2 regions of the Psychrobacillus mangrovi genome follow, and region 1 is predicted to be linked to the other one. Evidence: riboswitches for the same ligand, from Rfam matches in the RefSeq annotation. Region 1 holds a riboswitch; the other holds the start of a gene.
What was found. A riboswitch is a leader RNA that binds a small molecule or an ion and turns the genes downstream of it on or off. The one in region 1 is predicted to bind S-adenosylmethionine.
Positions count from the first base shown of each region.

Region 1 (5,187 bases):
ATTTTCTATTCCGACCGAGAATCGAAGCAATCCATCTGTAATTCCTCGTTTTTCCCGTTCATCTATCGGCATTGCGGCATGAGACATCTGTGCAGGGTGGGATAGAATGGATTCCACTCCGCCAAGGCTTACAGCAAAAACAGGAATTTGAAGGCTTTCCACGAATGCTTTTGCAATTGCCTTAGTAGGTAAACGGAACGAGAGGACAGCCCCAGGACTTGTTGCTTGCTGTGCATGAATTTCAAATCCAGGATGCGTTGATAGACCTGGATAATACACTTCTTCTACTAATGAATGATTCGTTAAATAGTTTGCAATTTGTTGAGCAGAATCTGCTGATTTTTCAAATCGGACACTCAATGTTTTAATTCCTTGAATAAGTGAAAATGAATCCTGGGCACCTAAAATCGCACCAAACGAATTTTGTAGGAATGCTAATCGTTTTCCTAGTTCCTCATCTTTTGTAACAGCAAGACCTGCAATTATATCACTGTGTCCTGATAAAAATTTAGTAGCGCTATGTAATACTACATCTATACCAAGGTCAAGTGGACGTTGGTATAGTGGTGTCATAAATGTATTGTCTAAAAAGGTTAGGCAATTGTTGTCTTTAGCTAGCTCCACGATACCAGCAATATCAGTAATTCCTAAACATGGATTGGAAGGTGTTTCGATATAAATCAATTTTGTATTTGATCTAATTGCAGAAGCTACGGCTTCTAAATTAGTGAAATCGACAAATGTATGCTCAATTCCAAGACGAGGCAAAACCTCGGTTACAAAACGAAATGTCCCTCCATACACATCTTCAGTAATAACAATATGATCGCCTGCGGATAGGAGCATGAATGCGGAAGAGATTGCAGCGATTCCAGAGGCGAAGGCCAATCCTCGAGTGCCACCTTCTAGTTCTGCAATCGTTTTTTCTAAAGCATCTCTCGTTGGGTTTCCAGAACGGCTATAATCGTAGGGCCCAAATTCATCAAAGCTTTCTTGATGGAAGGTAGAGGAAAGGTAAATCGGTACATTGACAACACCAGTTTTTCGCTCGGAATACTCACGAGTTGATGCCACGACAATACTTGTTTCTAACGACTCTTTATAGACACTCATTTTACGGACACCTCACTTTCCAATACTGCAAAAACTTGTTTTAAGTCGTCAATTATATCCTCTGCTTCTTCAATACCAACAGAGAAGCGCAATAGGCTATTATCGACACCGCGTGCTGTACGTTCTTCTTCTGGAATTTCCGCGTGTGTTTGAGTAGCTGGATAGGTGATAAAACTTTCAACTCCTCCAAGGCTTTCTGCAAAAACGATTAATTGAAGATTTTGAAGAAATGGATTAACCCATTCACTTTTTTGTAAGCGAAAAGAAAGCATTCCGCCTTTCCCAGAATATAAAACATCCTTTACTGCCGATTCCTCTTGTAAGAATTTCACAATCTTTTTTGCATTTGCATCATGCTGTTTCATTCGTAAGTGAAGTGTTTTTAACCCTCTTATTAATAACCATGAATCAAATGGAGAAAGAACTGCACCTGCTGCATTATGATTTATTAATAATTTTTCGCTTATTTTGGTGCCCTTAGAAACAACAAGACCAGCAAGGACATCGTTATGGCCACCGATATATTTCGTTGCACTATGAAGAACTATATCCGCACCAAGTTCTATTGGTCGTTCTAAGTAGGGGGTTAAGAATGTGTTATCCACGATTAATAGTAGTTGATGTTCTTTTGCTAATATCGCATATTGCTGAATGTCAATTTCTTGCATTAATGGATTAGTAGGTGTTTCGATAAAGATTGCCTTTGTGTTTGTAGTAATGAGGTTCTCTACTTGTTCAACCGATTCAAACTTTGAATAGGATGTGCGGATATTATAGGAATCTGCGTATTGGTTAAATAAGCGATAAGTTCCACCGTAAAGATCCTCTGAGGCAATCAGTTCATCTCCCGATTTAAATAAAGATAATACTAATTGAATTGCTGCCATTCCGGAACTACAGGCAAAGCCTGCATCACCAGCCTCTAGTTTTGCAATACCTTCTTCCAATATAGCTCTTGTAGGGTTTTTTGTACGTGTGTAGTCATAACCTGTTGATTGACCAAGTCCTGCATGCTTGTATGCGGTAGATAAATAGATTGGTGGATTTACAGCTCCTGTCCTTGGATCACTTTGGTTTCCTAATTGTACTAGCTTAGTTTCTATACTCGTTTTAGACATCATTATTCATCCTTTGCTATTAAAATAAAAAAGAGGATTCTCTAATAAGAAGAGAATCCTCAATAAAATACTGAAGTTAGTCTTCTTATCTTCAAGACGATCAACGTCTATTGGAATTAGCACCACACCTTCATTCGGCTGGTTGCTGAGACATCTTCGGGCCAATCCCTCCGTCTCTCTTGATAAGAAATAAAATATAAAATTTTCAAAAAATTGATTTAAGTTAGTTTATCATGCGATGTATATTAATACAAGGTCTTTTTAAAATAGAATCCCTAAATAGTACATAAGGAGGTACATAATTTTTCGGTATAGAAACCTAATGCCCTTTGGAGACTTCTACTAATTTTGATTGCGCCTATTGATACCTATCTTTTTTCCAATTTTCCTCCATTAATGACCTTTTTTCATTGCTTCAATTTTAGGAATTGGAATTGCTGGTAGTAGTGATTTTGTTTATTGGTGAAATCATTGCTCATACTGTGATGAAACGTCCATAAGTTAGTGGGCAAGATGTGAGATGTTAGAACAAGAGATTGACGTCGTAAACAATGTGACAATATTAAAAAACATTAGAACAGCACCAGGTCAAAAGAGTATGTCACGTAAGGATAACTGTTTAAACAATGCAGTCATTGAGAATTATAAGACTATCTATTGCAATCACAAACGAATGAAGGCAAAGTTAAAAGACCTAAGTCCAGTAGAGTACCGAACTCAGGTCCTTTAAAGGAGCCTAAAATATTTGTCTAACTTTATTGGGTTAGATATATAAAGAAGCGAGTAGCTTTTTGTTGTTGTCTAATTCTATGAAATGTAATGATTAATTAAATAAGTGATCCGCCTTTTTCCATATACTTAAGAATACCTTCAGCTGCACGGTAAGATAATGCACCTACTGTACCAGTTGGATTGTATCCAGCGTTTTGTGGGAAAGAAGATGCCCCTACTACAAATAGATTTTCTACATCCCACATTTGAGAGTAATTGTTGACTGCAGAAGTTTCAGGATCTGCACCCATTATTACACCACCAGTATTATGGGTAGATTGGTATTCAGCCACATTGTATGGTCCAAGATCTCTACTAGTATCGATGTGATCTGCACCCATTTCTTTGAGGATTCCTTCACACTTATCAGCCAAGTATTTCGTCAATTGACGGTCTTGTTCTTCGAAGTCAAAAGTAATTCGAACTAATGGATCCCCAAATGCATCTTTATAAATAGGATCCAGATCAAGGAAATGTTGTTTATAAGCCATAGAAGCGCCTTCACCTTTGACAGTTAAGGATGCGTTTGTATATTTTATAGAAGCATCCTTAAATTCTTTACCCCAAGACTTAGTGCCTGATGGGACTTGATTATTTGCGATAGGTCTTTGCCCAGTTTGTCCAAGGATAATCATGCCTCCGTGGATAAAATCTAAATCGGAGTGGTCGAAATTATCTCCATTATAATCATCGATTATCATTCCTAAACCGCCGGAACCAAGAAAGTTGTTGAATTTATGCTCATCGAAGTATCCTGTTGAACTACCTTTACGAATTTGGTAAGCATAGTTTTTCCCAATGACTCCAGTACCTGTGTTTGGATCATATGGTCTTCCAATACCAGATAATAGAAGAAGACGAACGTTTGTAAATACATATCCTGATAATACGACAACATCCGCAGATTGCTCGAATTCTTCACCGGTAATTAAATCTGTGTAAAGAACTCCAGTAGCTTTTCCGTTTGAATATAAGATACGACGTACTTCAGAATGTGGACGAATTTCAAAGTTACCCGTAGCTTTTGCAACTGGCAGTACAGTTACACCAGGTTCTGCTTTTGCTCCGTATTCACAGCCGAAACGCTCACAGAATCCGCAATACTGACAAGCTGCTCGAGAAATTCCATCTGGGTTTGTATAGTTTTCTGATAGATTGGCAGACGGTTGTACGTAAGGGTGATAACCCATTCGTTTTGTTGCTTCATCAAACAAGCGCATCGCTTCTGTTTTTTTCATCGCTGGAGTAGGGAATGGGTTAGAACGTTTACCACCTAGTGGATTGTCCTCACCAGAAATCCCCGCCATTTTTTCGTATTGATCATAATAAGGCTCAATCTCATCATACGTAATACCCCAGTCTTGAATAGTCATGTCAGCAGGTATTTTATCCGCACCATATTTTTCAATCGTTTTAGAGCGTAATTCAAAATCGTATGGTAGAAAACGGAAGTTTTGACCGTTCCAGTGTGCACCGGAACCACCAACACCAACTCCAAGTAAGAACGAACCATATGATCGCATCGGAAGAGAACGCATTTTGTCGTTGTTACGGAAAGTAATCGTTTCTTTTGAAAGATCTTGCATCATTTCATGGCGAACTGCATATCTAAGTTCGTCATGCGCCATATAATAATCTTCTGTTTTTCTATCTTTGCCTCGCTCTAATCCAACAACTTTTTTACCTTGTTTTGTTAGCTCAGCTGCGATGATACCAGCAGACCAGCCAACACCTATTGTGACAACATCTACTTTAGGTAATTTTGTTACCATTATTATTTCCTCCTCAATCGTTAAGCTCTATGTGGTTACGATATTATTAATGTTTGTGTTGAGAATTTAATGCCATTGGTTCAATTTTAGTAAATTCTTTTTCAACGATATCTAAATAGCTCATTTGATGACCTGGGAAGTTTTTCATCTTCCATCCTTCCATATTTGCATTACCACCATATAATGGGTCAGCATAAGCTCCTTCAATTGTTGCAGTACGTAAAACTCCAAAGAAGTGAGCAGAAGATACTCCTTTAAGTTCCACTTTTCCATCAGCAAATTCTGTTAATATTGCATCTTGTTCTTCTTCTGATAGCTCAACGAAAGATTTGTCATATGTTTTTAAACTTTCATCTTCTATCCCTTTCAAGCCAATTTCAAAAATTTGTTGTCTATTCTGACGACCTTGATAG
Region 1 covers NZ_JBAWSY010000002.1:428,788-433,974, reverse strand. Annotated here, with positions in the region: gene metC (cystathionine beta-lyase) at 1-1,113, opposite strand, end outside; gene WAX74_RS05145 (methionine biosynthesis PLP-dependent protein) at 1,110-2,231, opposite strand; SAM riboswitch class I at 2,314-2,420, opposite strand; partial or broken gene WAX74_RS05140 (IS3 family transposase) at 2,824-2,961, shown strand; gene WAX74_RS05135 (GMC family oxidoreductase) at 3,059-4,774, opposite strand; gene WAX74_RS05130 (gluconate 2-dehydrogenase subunit 3 family protein) at 4,821-5,187, opposite strand, start outside.

Region 2 (5,187 bases), on a different contig from region 1:
GATCACTATCGTCTAGGCTTAATATTAGTAAGATAGGAGATAACTATGGAAACTCTATCAATACCAACTCAAGTAATATTAGCCATTTTTGCTCCGGCACTGCTCGTAATTCTTTTTACACGTGTTACCTTCAATCATTATGTTGCCTTAATATTAACCGTTGCCCTGTTTGCGGCATCTGTTTATGCAGGCTACACACATAGATGGTGGATCTATATAATAGACGCAGCATCGTTAACCTTAGGATTCTGGTATGCATCACATATGAAAAGTCGAGACAAAAAGAAGAAATCCACCTCTTAAATAGAAGAGGTGGACTCAGACTGTTGACAAACGCTCGCATTCTTCGTTGCTTGCACTTCGTTGTTAGCTCATGAACTTAAGTTCTATTCGCTTCCGCCTCGTGCTGGCGCGCCTCGAATGACAAGCGTTTTCAAGACAGTCTGAAATAATCCCTACAAACCAGTTTACTACAACTTGAATCCACCTCTTAAATAATAGAGGTGGATTTTCTCTCTTTTAACATGTAAAGATATAAAATTGTAGAAACTAATCTATAGGCATTTGCGTTGACAGTGCTAGTACAAGCTCATCGTAAAATTAATTTTACTGTCTCACACGGCACGTAATGAGTCTGGCAATGCATGAATTTATTCATTGAATTGCTTCAATTTCATTAGATATTTCCAGGATGTGCGCCTTATACGCCGCAAGAGCGCGAAGAATGAGACCCCCTAAAGGATGTGGGAGCGACAAAGGAGCGACTCATCATGCGGAGGCTCATGCGTAGCGTGCGGCAAGCGCACATCCGTTTTTAGCTCTATAAGTTGTTGTGAGTAAATCGAAATCGCAAGATATAGTCATCAAATCGCAAGATAACCTCTCTGTACCGCAAGATCAATCCTTCAAATCGCAAGATAACCTCTCTGTATCGCAAAATCAATCCTTCAAATCGCAAACATCCATACCATCTTCTTTTGCTTTTCGAGCAAGGGATGCATTAAAATCTTTTCGAATTTGATGTAATAGTTTCGCATCTGTTAAAATTCGATAACCGGTTGTAGCTAAAGCTTTTGCTCCTTTGATTAGGGCTTCATTAGCAGCTTCTGACTTGGCAGCTTCACGGAATTCTATTGTATGCGCAATTAAATCATCTGGCCCAATCTTAATGGATGGTCTTGCAGTTGGAACTACGTAGCTAATGTTTCCAACATCGGTGGAGTCGTTGTATTGTTTACTTTCAGTGTAGACGACTTCTCCAATTGCTTCTAATTCCGAATGGACTACCTCATCCAATACCGAATTAACTACAAAATCTTGAACTTCATTTTGAAAACGTTCGATTTTCACAGAAGTTCCTGTTATGAGAGTTGCCCCGTTAGCAATAAAACGAACTTTTTTGGAGATTTCCTCTGTTTCTTTCCAAGTCTTTGCGCTGATATGAAAGCGAGCAGACGCGAAGTAAGGAATAATGTTTGACGCATCCCCTCCATGCGTAATAATCCCATTAATGCTAACATTAGATGGTAATTGCGAACGAAGTGCAGAGACTCCATTGAAAAAATGAATGACTGCTTCCAAAGCATTTGTAACTATTTCAGGAGACGCTGTTGCATGAGAAGCTTCTCCTAGAAAATGAAAATCTAATGAATCCATAGCAAGTGTTTCAAGAGTCAAAGTAGTTTTTCCTGCTGGCCGAATTAATAGAGCTACATCTATATCTTCTATATAACCGTGCTTTATAAAATTTCCTTTTGCACTACCGTTTGATCCACCTTCTTCTGCAGGAGTACCAAGGACGATGATTCTTCCACCAGTTTCGTTTAGCAATTCTGCTAAGGCGATACTAGCAGCCACGCTTGCTGTACCAACAATGTTATGGCCGTCAGCATGGCCAATCGAAGGTAAAGCGTCATATTCTGCTAAAAAAGCTATAGTAGGTCCTTCGATACCGCTATCCCTCAAGGCAAAGAAAGAAGTTTCATGCCCTGCTATTCCTTTATTAACCTGAAAATCTGCATTTTCTAATAGCTTAATTAGTTTAGTACTAGCAAAAAATTCTTCGTTTCCAACTTCGGGGTTTGCATGTATTTGTTGACTCGTTTGTATATATATATCTTTGTTATCTTCTATTAGTTTATTGATATACTCTCTTTTTTCTACTAGAAAACTCACTTATATCTACTCCTTTTTCAAACATCAAAATTCCTACAAAGAAAAAAGCCCTCTAAATCTTATCTATACTGATAAGAATAAGAGAGCTCTTCGTTATTATCGAAAAACAATCTCTTCTCATCTTTCAAGCAAAAGTTGCTTGCAGGAATTGGCACAGTTTTCATTTAGAATCTGCTGCCGAAACGTCGTAGGGCCTGTCCCTCAGTTTCTCTCGATAAGAAAGCGTTGTATTATGTATATTTGGTAAGAATGAATTAATTCCAATATTAAGTAATTTATTCCTAGTAGTCAAGTAGAAATTAAAAAATAATACTATATACAGCTAAAACACCTATTGTTCCCAATACTACAATCATTACATTTGAAGTGATGATAGCAAGTGTAAATGCCACAACAGCTCCAATAATTCCAAATAAAATATTTCCTTCTTGCACATATAATATGGCTGGAAAAATTAAAGCCCCTAATACTGCATATGGAATATTACGTAATACTCCCGAAACAACAGGAGGTAACTCTTTACCCTCCAAAAAGGTTAACGGGAATGCTCTCGGAATATAAGTAACAATAGCCATCCCTAATAGCATCCACCAATACCATGCTTCCATTCAATTAAGCTCCTTTCGGTAAATCTCTTCCTCTCAGTCTAGTCCGCTTTTGATGTTTCGCATATATAACTTCGATAAAAATAGAGGATCCTAATGTAGCGACTAAAATAGCCCATCCTGTAGATAATAATCCTGTCCAATAAAAAAATCCGTTTATTAGAGCCGCAATAAGGGCGAGCATAACTACTTTACGATTTTCTCGCATAGATGGAACTAATAAACCAACGAACATTGCATAAAGAGCGATTGACATCGCCGCTTGTAAAAATGCTGGTAGGTTGGCACCAATAACATGTCCAAGTGCAGTAAAGATAACCCAACTTCCATATGCGATAACAGCTACACCAAATGCAAAAGATGTATGTATTTTTTCATCTTTTTGTGTCGCTAATACGGAGAAAGATTCATCTGTAATCCCAAATGCATAAATCCCTTTGATCCATCTTTTTTCACTATGCATCTTTTCATTGAGTGCTGCCGTCATTAAAAAGTGTCGAATGTTGACGACAAATGTATTTAAAACAATTAAAATAGGATCAACACCTTTTGTTATTAGCGTCAGTGACATATACTGAGCAGCTCCGGCGTAAACAAAAATACTCATTGCTGTTGCTTCTATTATGGAAAGTCCTGTAGTTTTGGCTAATAAACCAAAAGTTAATGCAACGGGAAAATAGCCGATAGCAATGCTTGTACCCGCTTTTAAACCCTTTACGAACGAATTATTATTCATTTAGATTTCACCACCTTAAAATAGTATAGTGAACAAATTATACTATATCTAAAAAGTTTTATATAGATGAAAAATGGGAAGAGTATAATTATACATAGAAGAGGAGAGTTACCATGCCAAGCTGGTTATCATTTGAAACTTTATCTAATTTAACACAAGATTACCGAGCACTTGGACCTCTATTTGGGCTACTACTACCTTTTCTTGAAGCATTTTTGCCTTTTTTACCTTTAGTTGTTTTTATCGTGGCGAATGTGACTGCCTACGGAATTTTGTTTGGATTTTTACTTTCGTGGGCAGGATCTGTCACAGGTGCTTATACCGTTTTTTTAGTTATAAGAAAATATGGACGAGCAAGAGTTCTAGGTTTTATTACGAGGCATGAAAGGATTCAAAAATTAATATTATGGGTAGAGAGAAACGGTTTTGGCCCATTATTTTTACTTATTTGTTTTCCATTTACGCCCTCCGCACTTGTGAATATTGTTGCGGGTCTATCTAATATGAAAAAAAAGACGTATTTATGGACAGTTGTCTTAGGAAAATTAATTATGATATTAGTGGTGAGCTTTATTGGCTCCGATATTAAAGCACTAATAACGCAACCATTAAGAACAGCAATAATGATAGGTATTATGGTTATATTATGGTTTGTTGGAAAAGCTGTAGAGAAAAAAATCGACAAGAAAGTAAATGCAGATTTTAAATAAATTCGCGATGATAGACGAAATACAAAGGAGAAAAGATTTGAGTAATACACAAAAAGAATTGCTAGAATGGTTAGTTGCCATTTTTATTGGAATTTTGTTAGTATTTTTTATTCGTTCTTTTATATTAACGAACTATGAAGTGGTCGGTGAATCAATGATGCCTACACTTCATGACAAAGATAAGGTTTTCGTCAGTAAGCTTGCTAATATAGACCGCATGGATATTATTATCTTTCATAGTGACCAAAAAGAAGACTATGTAAAACGTGTGATTGGTTTACCAGGAGATACAATCAAATATGAAAATGATAAATTATACGTTAATAATAAAAGGGTGGAAGAAAAATTTCTTGCGTCTTATCCTGCATATCAGAACCCGGAAGAAAATTTTACAGAGGACTTTGATTTAGATGAGTTGACTGGCACTAATAAGGTTCCTCCAAACAATTTATTTGTGTTGGGTGATAATAGAATATCTAGTTTAGATAGTCGTTATTTCCAATTTATTAATCAAGAAGAAGTCATTGGAGAAGTGAAAATCAGATATTGGCCGTTATCCAGAGCAACTTTAAATTTTGACACCGAATAATTTCCCACTCTACTGTATGTTTTGTACAATAGTAGTAAGAGATTATTCGGTTTTTCAATTTCCTGAGCGGCGAGTAATTTATTTTAGTCTCTGATATTAACACCAGTTGAAATTGTGAACTGATACATTAACAACTATAGGCATTCGCCTGGCCGCCGTCCGCATGAGACAAGTCATGCAGCTGGCAAGGCGGGAATGAGTTTTTCCTATTCATAGGAAAAACGTTTCTATTGAACGTCTTGATCATGAACAACCATAAAAAAGCATACCTAAGTATACCTCTTACTATATAAACGGAAATTTCTAGGATGTGCGCCTTACAAGCCGCAGGAGCGCGAAGAATGAGACCCCGTAAAGGATGTGAGCGACGAA
Region 2 covers NZ_JBAWSY010000004.1:137,203-142,389, forward strand. Annotated here, with positions in the region: gene WAX74_RS08315 (PDZ domain-containing protein) at 1-36, shown strand, start outside; gene WAX74_RS08320 (CsbA family protein) at 46-303, shown strand; gene WAX74_RS08325 (amidohydrolase) at 940-2,175, opposite strand; SAM riboswitch class I at 2,290-2,396, opposite strand; gene WAX74_RS08330 (AzlD domain-containing protein) at 2,475-2,783, opposite strand; gene WAX74_RS08335 (AzlC family ABC transporter permease) at 2,788-3,516, opposite strand; gene WAX74_RS08340 (TVP38/TMEM64 family protein) at 3,630-4,226, shown strand; gene lepB (signal peptidase I) at 4,264-4,815, shown strand.
Region 2: another riboswitch for S-adenosylmethionine. It lies ahead of WAX74_RS08325 (amidohydrolase); the one in region 1 lies ahead of WAX74_RS05145 (methionine biosynthesis PLP-dependent protein).